3 regions of the Streptomyces sp. NPDC050988 genome follow, and region 3 is predicted to be linked to each of the others. Evidence: riboswitches for the same ligand, from Rfam matches in the RefSeq annotation. Region 3 holds a riboswitch; each other region holds the start of a gene.
The links. A riboswitch is a leader RNA that binds a small molecule or an ion and turns the genes downstream of it on or off. The one in region 3 is predicted to bind cobalamin.
Positions count from the first base shown of each region.

Region 1: another riboswitch for cobalamin. It lies ahead of metE (5-methyltetrahydropteroyltriglutamate--homocysteine S-methyltransferase); the one in region 3 lies ahead of ACIBEI_RS21095 (FecCD family ABC transporter permease).
Region 2: another riboswitch for cobalamin. It lies ahead of ACIBEI_RS13455 (ribonucleoside-diphosphate reductase subunit alpha); the one in region 3 lies ahead of ACIBEI_RS21095 (FecCD family ABC transporter permease).

Region 1 is NZ_JBITFQ010000023.1:7,846-11,070, forward strand. Features, by position in the region: gene meaB (methylmalonyl Co-A mutase-associated GTPase MeaB) at 1-707, shown strand, start outside; cobalamin riboswitch at 934-1,158, shown strand; gene metE (5-methyltetrahydropteroyltriglutamate--homocysteine S-methyltransferase) at 1,320-3,225, shown strand, end outside.
Region 2 is NZ_JBITFQ010000004.1:485,262-488,486, reverse strand. Features, by position in the region: gene ACIBEI_RS13465 (nucleoside hydrolase) at 1-241, shown strand, start outside; gene ACIBEI_RS13460 (GNAT family N-acetyltransferase) at 321-839, shown strand; cobalamin riboswitch at 872-1,043, shown strand; gene ACIBEI_RS13455 (ribonucleoside-diphosphate reductase subunit alpha) at 1,182-3,225, shown strand, end outside.
Region 3 is NZ_JBITFQ010000009.1:26,544-29,768, reverse strand. Features, by position in the region: gene ACIBEI_RS21100 (ABC transporter ATP-binding protein) at 1-620, opposite strand, end outside; gene ACIBEI_RS21095 (FecCD family ABC transporter permease) at 657-1,703, opposite strand; cobalamin riboswitch at 1,847-1,993, opposite strand; gene ACIBEI_RS21090 (hypothetical protein) at 2,225-2,821, shown strand; gene ACIBEI_RS21085 (N-formylglutamate amidohydrolase) at 2,988-3,225, shown strand, end outside.

The DNA of each region.
Region 1 (3,225 bases), on a different contig from region 3:
GGACGGGCGGGTCCATCCTCGGCGACAAGACACGCATGGAACGCCTGGCCGTCGACCCGGCGGCCTTCATCCGGCCCTCCCCCACCGCCGGGACGCTCGGCGGAGTCGCGAAGGCGACCCGGGAGTCGATCGTGGTGATGGAGGCGGCGGGCTACGACGTCGTCCTGGTCGAGACGGTCGGCGTCGGCCAGTCCGAGACCGCCGTCGCGAACATGGTCGACTCCTTCCTGCTCCTGACCCTCGCCCGGACCGGGGACCAGTTGCAGGGCATCAAGAAGGGTGTCCTGGAGCTGGCGGACGTGATCGCCGTCAACAAGGCGGACGGACCCCACGAGCGTGAAGCCCGGGGCGCGGCAAGGGAGTTGGCGGGCGCTCTGCGGCTGATGCATCCCGCCGATACCGCCTGGACGCCACCGGTGCTGAGTTGCAGCGCCCGTGAGTCGACCGGCCTCGACACGGTCTGGGAGCGCCTCGAACAGCACCGCGCGCTCCTCGACTCGACCGGCCGCCTCGCCGCCAAGCGCCGTGACCAGCAGGTCGACTGGACCTGGACGATGGTGCGCGACGAACTCCTCGGCCGCCTGCACGCCGACCCCGCCGTACGAGCTCTCGGACCCGACCTCGAACAGCGGGTCAGGGACGGCGAGTTGACGGCCACGCTCGCCGCCGAGCGCATTCTGCGGGCGTTCGGCGGCGATACGGACTGAGCCGCCGGACCGGGCCGGGCTGAGCGGCACCGGGTCGGAGTGGGAAGTGCGCAACGCGTGTTCACTCCGGCCGGTGCGCCACCGGCTGAGGGGCCGGTGGCCGTTGGGGGACCAGGGCGGGCGGCGCCACAGGAGTGGGGCGGTACCCGCCCGGTTCACCTGGGCGGTGTCTCGTACGACCGTCCGGCATATGGGCAAAGTTCCGCGTCGCGCGGCCGCGCCCCCTAGGCTGGCCGGTGCAGCTGGTTCGCCCCGTCCGCCAGGCGGGATGCGTCGCAAGAGGGAACCCGGTGGGAATCCGGGACTGCCCCGCAGCGGTGAGCGAGAACGACCGCCGTCATACGCACTGGGCCCCGAGAAGCGGGACCTGGGAAGCGACGGCCAGTAGGTGTCCTCCGTACGGAGGACGTGCTCGCGAGTCCGAAGACCTGCCATCTGCCCGTACGTGACCGATCGCGTACGGACATCCCGATGACCTCGTGGGCGGGTCGGCGTACATATCCGGTGGACGACCGCGCCTTGCCGCGCGAGGTTCCTCGGCCGGGTTCGTCACCCCTTCGCGCTCACGTCCGTCCCGGGATCTCAGGGAGACATCTCGCGAAGGAGAGTTCCGTGACATCGAAGTCCGCAGCCGCGGCGGCACGGGCCACCGTGTACGGCTACCCCCGTCAGGGCAGTGGCCGGGAACTGAAGAAGGCGATCGAGAGGTACTGGAAGGGCCGCGTCGACGCCGACGCCCTCCGGGCCACCGCCGCCGAACTGCGCCGCACCAACTGGCGGCAGCTGGCCGAGGCAGGCATCCACGAAGTGCCGACCGGCGACTTCTCGTACTACGACCATGTCCTGGACACCAGCGTCATGGTCGGCGCGATCCCCGGGCGCCACCGCGCCGCAGTCCAGGCCGACGCGCTCGACGGCTACTTCGCGATGGCCCGCGGCACGCAGGACGTGGCGCCGCTGGAGATGACGAAGTGGTTCGACACCAACTACCACTATCTGGTGCCGGAGTTGGGTCCGGACACCGTCTTCACGGCCGACTCCGCCAAGCAGGTCGCCGAGCTACGCGAAGCCCTCGCCCTCGGCCTCACCGCCCGGCCGGTCCTCGTCGGACCCGTCACCTACCTCCTGCTCGCCAAGCCCGCGCCCGGTGTGGCCGCCGACTTCGACCCGCTGACCCTGCTGGACCGGCTCCTGCCGGTGTACGCCGAGGTCCTCTCCGACCTGCGGGCGGCGGGCGCGGAGTGGGTGCAGCTCGACGAACCGGCCCTGGTCCAGGACCGTACGCCCGCCGAACTCAACGCGGCCACGCGCGCCTACCGCAACCTCGGCGCGCTCACCGAGCGTCCGAAGCTGCTGGTCGCCTCCTACTTCGACCGGCTCGGCGACGCGCTGCCGGTGCTGGCCAAGGCCCCGGTAGAGGGTCTCGCCCTCGACTTCACCGAGGCGGCCGCCGCCAACCTGGACGCGCTCGCCACCGTGGGCGGGCTGCCCGGCAAGCGCCTGATCGCGGGCGTGGTCAACGGCCGCAACATCTGGGTCAACGACCTCACCAAGTCCCTCGCCACGCTCGGCACCCTGCTCGGGCTGGCCGACCGGGTCGACGTGGCCGCGTCCTGCTCGCTGCTCCATGTGCCGCTCGACGCGACCGCCGAACGGGACATCGAGCCCCAGATCCTGCGCTGGCTCGCCTTCGCCCGGCAGAAGACGGCCGAGATCGTCACCCTCGCCAAGGGACTCGCCCAGGGCACGGGATCGATCACCGGCGAACTCGCCGCCAACCGGGCCGCCCTGGCCTCCCGCGCGAACTCGCCCATCACCCGCGACCCGGCCGTACGGGCGCGGGTCGGTGCGGTCACGGACGCCAACTGCCGCCGCTCCCAGCCGTACGGCGAACGCGCCGCCGCGCAGCGCGCCCACCTGGGTCTGCCCCTCCTCCCGACCACCACCATCGGCTCCTTCCCGCAGACCGCCGAACTGCGCGTCGCCCGCGCCGACCTGCGCGCCGGGCGCATCGACACGGCCGGCTACGAGGAGCGCATCAGGGCCGAGATCCAGGAGGTGATCTCCTTCCAGGAGAAGACCGGCCTGGACGTCCTCGTGCACGGCGAGGCCGAACGCAACGACATGGTCCAGTACTTCGCCGAGCAGCTGACGGGCTATCTCGCCACGCAGCACGGCTGGGTCCAGTCGTACGGCACCCGTTACGTCCGTCCGCCGATCCTGGCCGGCGACATCTCCCGCCCCGAGCCGATGACCGTGCGCTGGACGACGTACGCCCAGTCGCTAACCCCGCGCCCCGTCAAGGGCATGCTCACGGGGCCGGTCACCATGCTCGCCTGGTCCTTCGTCCGCGACGACCAGCCGCTCGGCGACACCGCCCGCCAGGTGGCCCTCGCCCTGCGCGACGAGGTCAACGACCTTGAGACGGCCGGGACTTCGGTCATCCAGGTCGACGAACCCGCGCTGCGCGAGACCCTGCCGCTGCGCGCCGCCGACCGCCCCGGCTATCTGGCGTGGG
Region 2 (3,225 bases), on a different contig from region 3:
GTGCGCGGACGAGTCGTTCGTGACGCTCGCGGAGGGAGCCGTCGTCGTCGAGTGCGCCAGCGAACTCACCCGCGGCCAGACCGTGTTCGTCCCCTCGGCCGCCCAGCGGAACTACTACACCGAGTCGCCCGCCCTGACCGCCCGCACCCGCCACATGGGCCGTGTGGCCCTCGGCCCGGGCCCACGCGACTTCACGAAGGACTTCGTCACGACCCTCCCGCAGTGGCCGGCCGTGGGCTGAGCCCCCACGGATGACCTCGGCCCTGGTGCGGGAAAAACTCGGCGGCCCCACGCCGTACCCCTCGGGCACACTGCCAGGCATGGACATCGTGATCAGGCGGGCGAGGCCCGAGGAGTACGAGGCTGTGGGTGAGATCACCGCGCAGGCCTATCTCGGGGACGGGCTCCTCGACTTCGGCGAGAGCGACGAGTATCTGGGCGAGCTGCGGAACGTGGCGAAGCGGGCCGCGGCCGCCGACGTACTGGTGGCCGTGGTGGGGGCAGGGGCGGGCGAGCGGGTCGTCGGCGGCGTGACCTTCGTCCCGTCCGGCGGGCCGATGGCCGAGATCGCGCGCGAGGGCGAGGCGGAGATACGGATGCTGGCGGTCGCCGGGGAGGCCCGCGGGCACGGGGCGGGCGAGGCCCTCGTACGCGCCTGCGTCGACGGCGCCCGGGCCACGGACGGCTGCGTACGCGTCGTGCTGTCCACCCAGCGCACCATGCACAGCGCCCATCGCATCTACGGACGCCTCGGCTTCACCCGCGCCCCCGACCGCGACTGGAACCCGATCCCGGACCTCGACGACATCATGCTGCTCACCTACGAGTTGACGCTCTGACACCCTCCGAAGCCGACACGACACAACATGTGGGGGTGCTTCCCGAGCCCGGCACAAGATGTATGCTCATGCTCGCTGTCGCCGCAGGGGAATCCGGTGCGAATCCGGAACTGTCCCGCAACGGTGTACTTGTGCATGTCTGTCCCCAGAGGAGAGCCGTGCGCCTGGTCAGTCCGAGGACCTGCCGACAGCGTGCCCAGGCCACCCGGCCCGGGTGCCATGACGTCCGGGCCTCGCGGAGTGGGCCGGTGGACGCGGCGTACCGCTGCGCAGAGCGTGTACCCCCGTGTGCCCCGAACCCCTCTCCCCGCAGGCCCCGTGCCGAGCGAGGGAGAGCCCCACGTGACCATCGCGCCAGCCGATCCGGTCTCAGCGAAAGCGCCCCAGTACCAGCAGGACAGGGCCGAGGCCGACGGACCGGGAACCGCGTTGCTGCGGACCCTGACCGACCTCACCGCCGACCTTCCCGACGCCGATCCCGGCAGGGTCGCCGCCGCCGCGCTGCGCGGCCGGTCCTCCGTGGGAGCCGACGGGATCACCGCGGAGCTGCGCGAGCTGGCCACGGAGGCGGCCGCGGGCCTCATCTCCGAGGACCCCGTGTACTCGAAGCTGGCCGCCCGCCTGCTGACGATCGGCATCGCCGAGGAGGCCGCCTCGCAGGGGGTCCGGTCCTTCTCCGAGTCCGTCGCGGTCGGCCACCGCGAGGGCCTGATCGCCGACCGCACCGCCGAGTTCGTACGGACCCACGCGGCCCGTCTGGACGCGCTGATCGACCTTGAGGGCGACGACCGCTTCGGCTACTTCGGCCTGCGCACGCTGCACAGCAGGTATCTGCTGCGGCACCCGATCACGCGGTCCGTCATCGAGACGCCCCAGCACTTCATGCTGCGCGTGGCGAGCGGTCTCGCCGAGGACACTGCGCTGGATTCAGAAGCGGGCACCCGGTCGGTCGACGAAGTGGCCGCGCTGTACCGGCTGATGAGCCGCCTCGACTACCTGCCGTCCTCCCCCACGCTCTTCAACTCCGGTACGCGGCACCCCCAGATGTCGTCCTGCTACCTCCTCGACTCCCCGCTGGACGAGCTGGACTCCATCTACGACCGCTACCACCAGGTGGCCCGGCTATCGAAGCACGCGGGCGGCATCGGCATCGCGTACTCCCGTGTCCGTTCCAGGGGTTCGCTGATCCGCGGCACGAACGGGCACTCCAACGGCATCGTCCCGTTCCTGAAGACGCTCGACGCCTCGGTCGCCGCCGTGAACCAGGGCGGCCGGCGCAAGGGCGCGGCCGCGGTGTACCTGGAGACCTGGCACTCCGACATCGAGGAGTTCCTGGAGCTGCGGGACAACACCGGTGAGGACGCCCGGCGTACGCACAACCTGAACCTCGCGCACTGGATCCCGGACGAGTTCATGCGCCGGGTGAACGAGGACCGCGTGTGGTCGCTGTTCTCGCCGTCCGACGTGCCCGAGCTGGTCGACCTGTGGGGCGAGGAGTTCGACGCCGCCTACCGCAAGGCGGAGGAGCAGGGCCTCGCCAAGAAGACGATTCCGGCCCGCGATCTGTACGGCCGCATGATGCGCACCCTCGCGCAGACCGGCAACGGCTGGATGACCTTCAAGGACGCCGCCAACCGCACGGCCAACCAGACCGCGCTGCCCGGCCACACGGTCCACTCCTCCAACCTCTGCACGGAGATCCTGGAGGTCACGGACGACGGCGAGACGGCGGTCTGCAACCTCGGTTCGGTCAACCTCGGCGCGTTCGTGAACACTGCCCCCGGGGCCACCGAGGTCATCGACTGGGAGCGGCTGGACTCGACCGTCCGTACCGCCGTCACCTTCCTCGACCGGGTCGTGGACATCAACTTCTACCCGACCGAGCAGGCGGGCCGCTCCAACGCCAGGTGGCGACCGGTGGGCCTGGGCGCGATGGGTCTGCAGGACGTCTTCTTCAAGCTGCGGCTGCCCTTCGACTCCCCGGAGGCCAAGGCGCTCTCCACCCGGATCGCCGAGCGCGTCATGCTCGCCGCGTACGAGGCGTCCGCCGATCTCGCCGAGCGCAACGGCCCGCTGCCCGCCTGGGAGAAGACCCGTACGGCACAGGGTGTGCTGCACCCGGACCACTACGACGTGGAGCTGAACTGGCCGGAGCGCTGGGCGGCGCTGCGAGAGCGGATCGCCTCGGTCGGCATGCGCAACTCGCTGCTGCTCGCGATCGCGCCCACCGCGACGATCGCGTCCATCGCGGGCGTCTACGAGTGCATCGAGCCGCAGGTCTCCAACCTCTTCAAGCGCGAGACCCTCTCCGGCGAGTTCCTCCAGGTCAACTCCTACCTGGTGGCGGAGCTGAAGAAGCTCGGCGTGTGGGACGCGCAGACCCGGG
Region 3 (3,225 bases):
CCGTCGATGACGTACAGGAGATCGCAGTGCGCGGCGGCCAGGTTGAGGTCGTGCAGAGCGGCCAGCACGGTCAGGCCGCTGGCCCGGACCAGCGAGAGCACGTCCAACTGGTGGGCGATGTCCAGGTGGTTGGTGGGTTCGTCGAGGACGAGCACCCTGGGCTGCTGGGCGAGTGCGCGGGCGATGAGGACGCGCTGTCTCTCACCGCCGGACAGGGCGAGGAACCCGCGCTCGGCGAGGTGTGTGACACCCGTGCGGGCCATGGCGTCCGCGCACACGGAACGGTCCCCGGCGGCCGTACGGTCCCGGTGCGGCAGCCGGCCCATGTCGACCACTTCGGCGACGGTGAAGTCGAACTCGGCCGACGACTCCTGCGGCAGTGCGGCCAGCACCCGGGCGGCGGCCCGGGGCGACATGGCGTGTACGTCGTCCCCGTCGAGCCGTATGGTGCCCGCCGCCGGACTCAGCGCCCGGTACACGCAGCGCAGGAGGGTGGACTTGCCACTGCCGTTCGGGCCGACGAGACCGACGAACGCCCCGCTGTCCACGGCGAGTCGGATGTCGTCGACCAACCGGACTCCGGCGGCTTCGACCGCCACCCCTGCCAGGTCAAGCCGCATGGCCGCCCACCTTCCTCACGTCGGCCCCGGCGGCCATCAGCGGCCCCCGAAGGCGTAACCGCCGCGCCGCATCAGCAGCAGAAAGGCAGGCACACCCACCACCGCGGTGATCACCCCGACGGGCAGTTCGGCGGGTGCCAGCAGCAGCCGGGACAACAGATCCGCCCACAGGAGCAGGACGGCGCCGACGAGCGGGGCCACCGCCAGTACCCGCCGGTGATCGGCCCCGACCAGCATCCGCACGACGTGCGGCACCATCAGTCCGACGAACCCGATGGCCCCGCTGACCGCGACCACGGTGCCGGTCACGGCGGCGCTGACAAGGAACAACTCCCGGCGCAGCCGCCCCGGTTGGACACCGAGCGCGGCCGAGGTCTCGTCACCCATGGCGAGCGCGTTGAGCGCCTCGGCGCGCCACCGCAGCCACGCCCACCCGGCCGCCACGGTCACGGCGGCGAGCGGCACCTGCGCCCATGTCGCGCCGCCCAGGCTCCCCAGCAGCCACATCATGGCCGACCGTGCCGCCTCGCCCCGGGCCGCCCCGAACACCATCACGGTCGTGACGGCCTCGAAGCCGTACGCCAGAGCCGTCCCCGTCAGGATCAGCCGCAGCGGCGTCAGCCCGTGCGCCGACCGGGCCACGGAGTACACCAGCACCATCGCCGCGAGAGCCGAGACGAACGCCGACAACGACAGCGCCCAGACTCCCAGCCCCGCGAACGCGCCGAGCAGGATCACGGCGTTGGCGCCCACGGCGGCGCCCGAGGAGATACCCAGCACGAACGGATCGGCGAGCGCGTTGCGCACCATCGCCTGCACCGCCACACCGACGGCCGCGAGCCCCGCTCCGACGACAGCACCGAGCACGACACGCGGCAGCCGGATCTCCCAGACGATGGTGTACGCGGCCATGTCTCCGGCGTGCACCGTCCCGCCGGTGAACCCGGCCCACAGAAACCGCTGCACGTCCGCCCAGCCGACGCCCGCGGCCCCGAGAGCCACCCCGCACACGATCGACACGAGGAGCAACAGCCCGAGCCCAAAGACCAAGGGCACGACGGATATCCGGCTCGGCGTTGGGATCGAGGTCTGGCTCGGGCTCGGGCTCGGACTTCGGCGCACGGTCGGGGCGGTCCTTCATCTGGGCCCGCCTGAACATCAGGAAAAGAGGCAGCCCGTACGACACGCCGGCCGTGCGGTCCCCTCTCGCAGTCCACGGCGAGCAGTCAACGGGTCGCACCACCTGCGGGCGATCGGGCTCACGCGACGAACCACGGGTTCGCCACGCACACCGTTGCGGGTCAGCGCCGGACTCTCACCGGACTTCCCCCACAGGCAGCGACGGGAGCGTAGCAAACCGGGGAAGTGGCGGATGGGCTGGGCCACTTGACGTCGCAGTCAGCGACTGGATACTGGCGGAGGTTCCGACAGCAGTACGTCAGTACGTCTGATCGGCATCTCGAACAATGCTTGAAATGTCGGCCACGGCGTGGACTGTCCAAGCCGTCATCTCCGCACCCGACAGCCCAACCTCCACATCCCCCCACACAGGAGCCTTCTCCATGAGCCCACGACACACCCCGGAGCCCACTGAGCGAGCGGCCATGCCCTGGCGAAGGAAGGTGGCCATAGCCGCGCTGACAGGAGCCTTACTGGCCGGGCCCGGAGTCGCACAGGCCGCACCCCAGGCCGCCCCGGTCCCCAAGGAACAGGTGGCGGCGGCCACCATCACCTGGACCCTCGAACGGGCCGCCAACCCCACCCAGGACCAGCAGACGGCGTACAACCTCATCACGACGGCCATGAACGCCGCGGTGGCCCGCTACAACAACGTCAGCGACCTCGGCAAGACCATCACCGTCCGCTACGACCCGGGCGTCCCCACGGCCGACGGCAACATCAACGGAACCATCCGCTTCGGCAACCGCGGCTACATGACCGAGCGGACCGCGCTGCACGAGATCGCCCACACCATCGGCGTGGGCACGAGCTCCGGCTGGTCCTCCCTCGGGGGCAGCGGTACCTGGCGCGGAGCGCAGGCCACGGCCCTCGTCAAGCAGTTCGACGGTTCGGGTGCGACGCTGTCCACCGGTGGCGGGCACTTCTGGCCCTACGGCCTGAACTACGACAACGAGTTCTCGAACACGGCGGCCAATCGCCACGTCCAGATCGTCGCCGCCATGGTCCGCGACGGCCTGTAGCTCGGACGATGCTGGAGGGGTAGCCACTCCCGCGGTTCCCCGCGCGGCCCGCGTACCCCTCCAGCTGGGGCCCGTTGGTGTAGTAGGAAGGGTGCACATGCCCTGACGCACGACTCGCACCCGCGCTCACCGCCAACCCCCACGCGCCCGCATCGAGGACTCCAGAATGAACGACGTGTCGGCTTCCCACCGTCTCGTGGCCGGCGCGCCGGACTCCCCCGTGGTCCTGCATGTTCCGCACTCCTCGCGGGTGATCCCGCCGGGCGTACGGAGCGGCATCGTGCTCGAAGACACCGCCCTGGAACGGGAGTTGGACCACATCACCGACTCGCACACCGCCCGGATCGCGGCGACGGCAGCCGAGCGCTGCGCCACAGAACCCTGGCAGTTCGTCAACCAGTTGT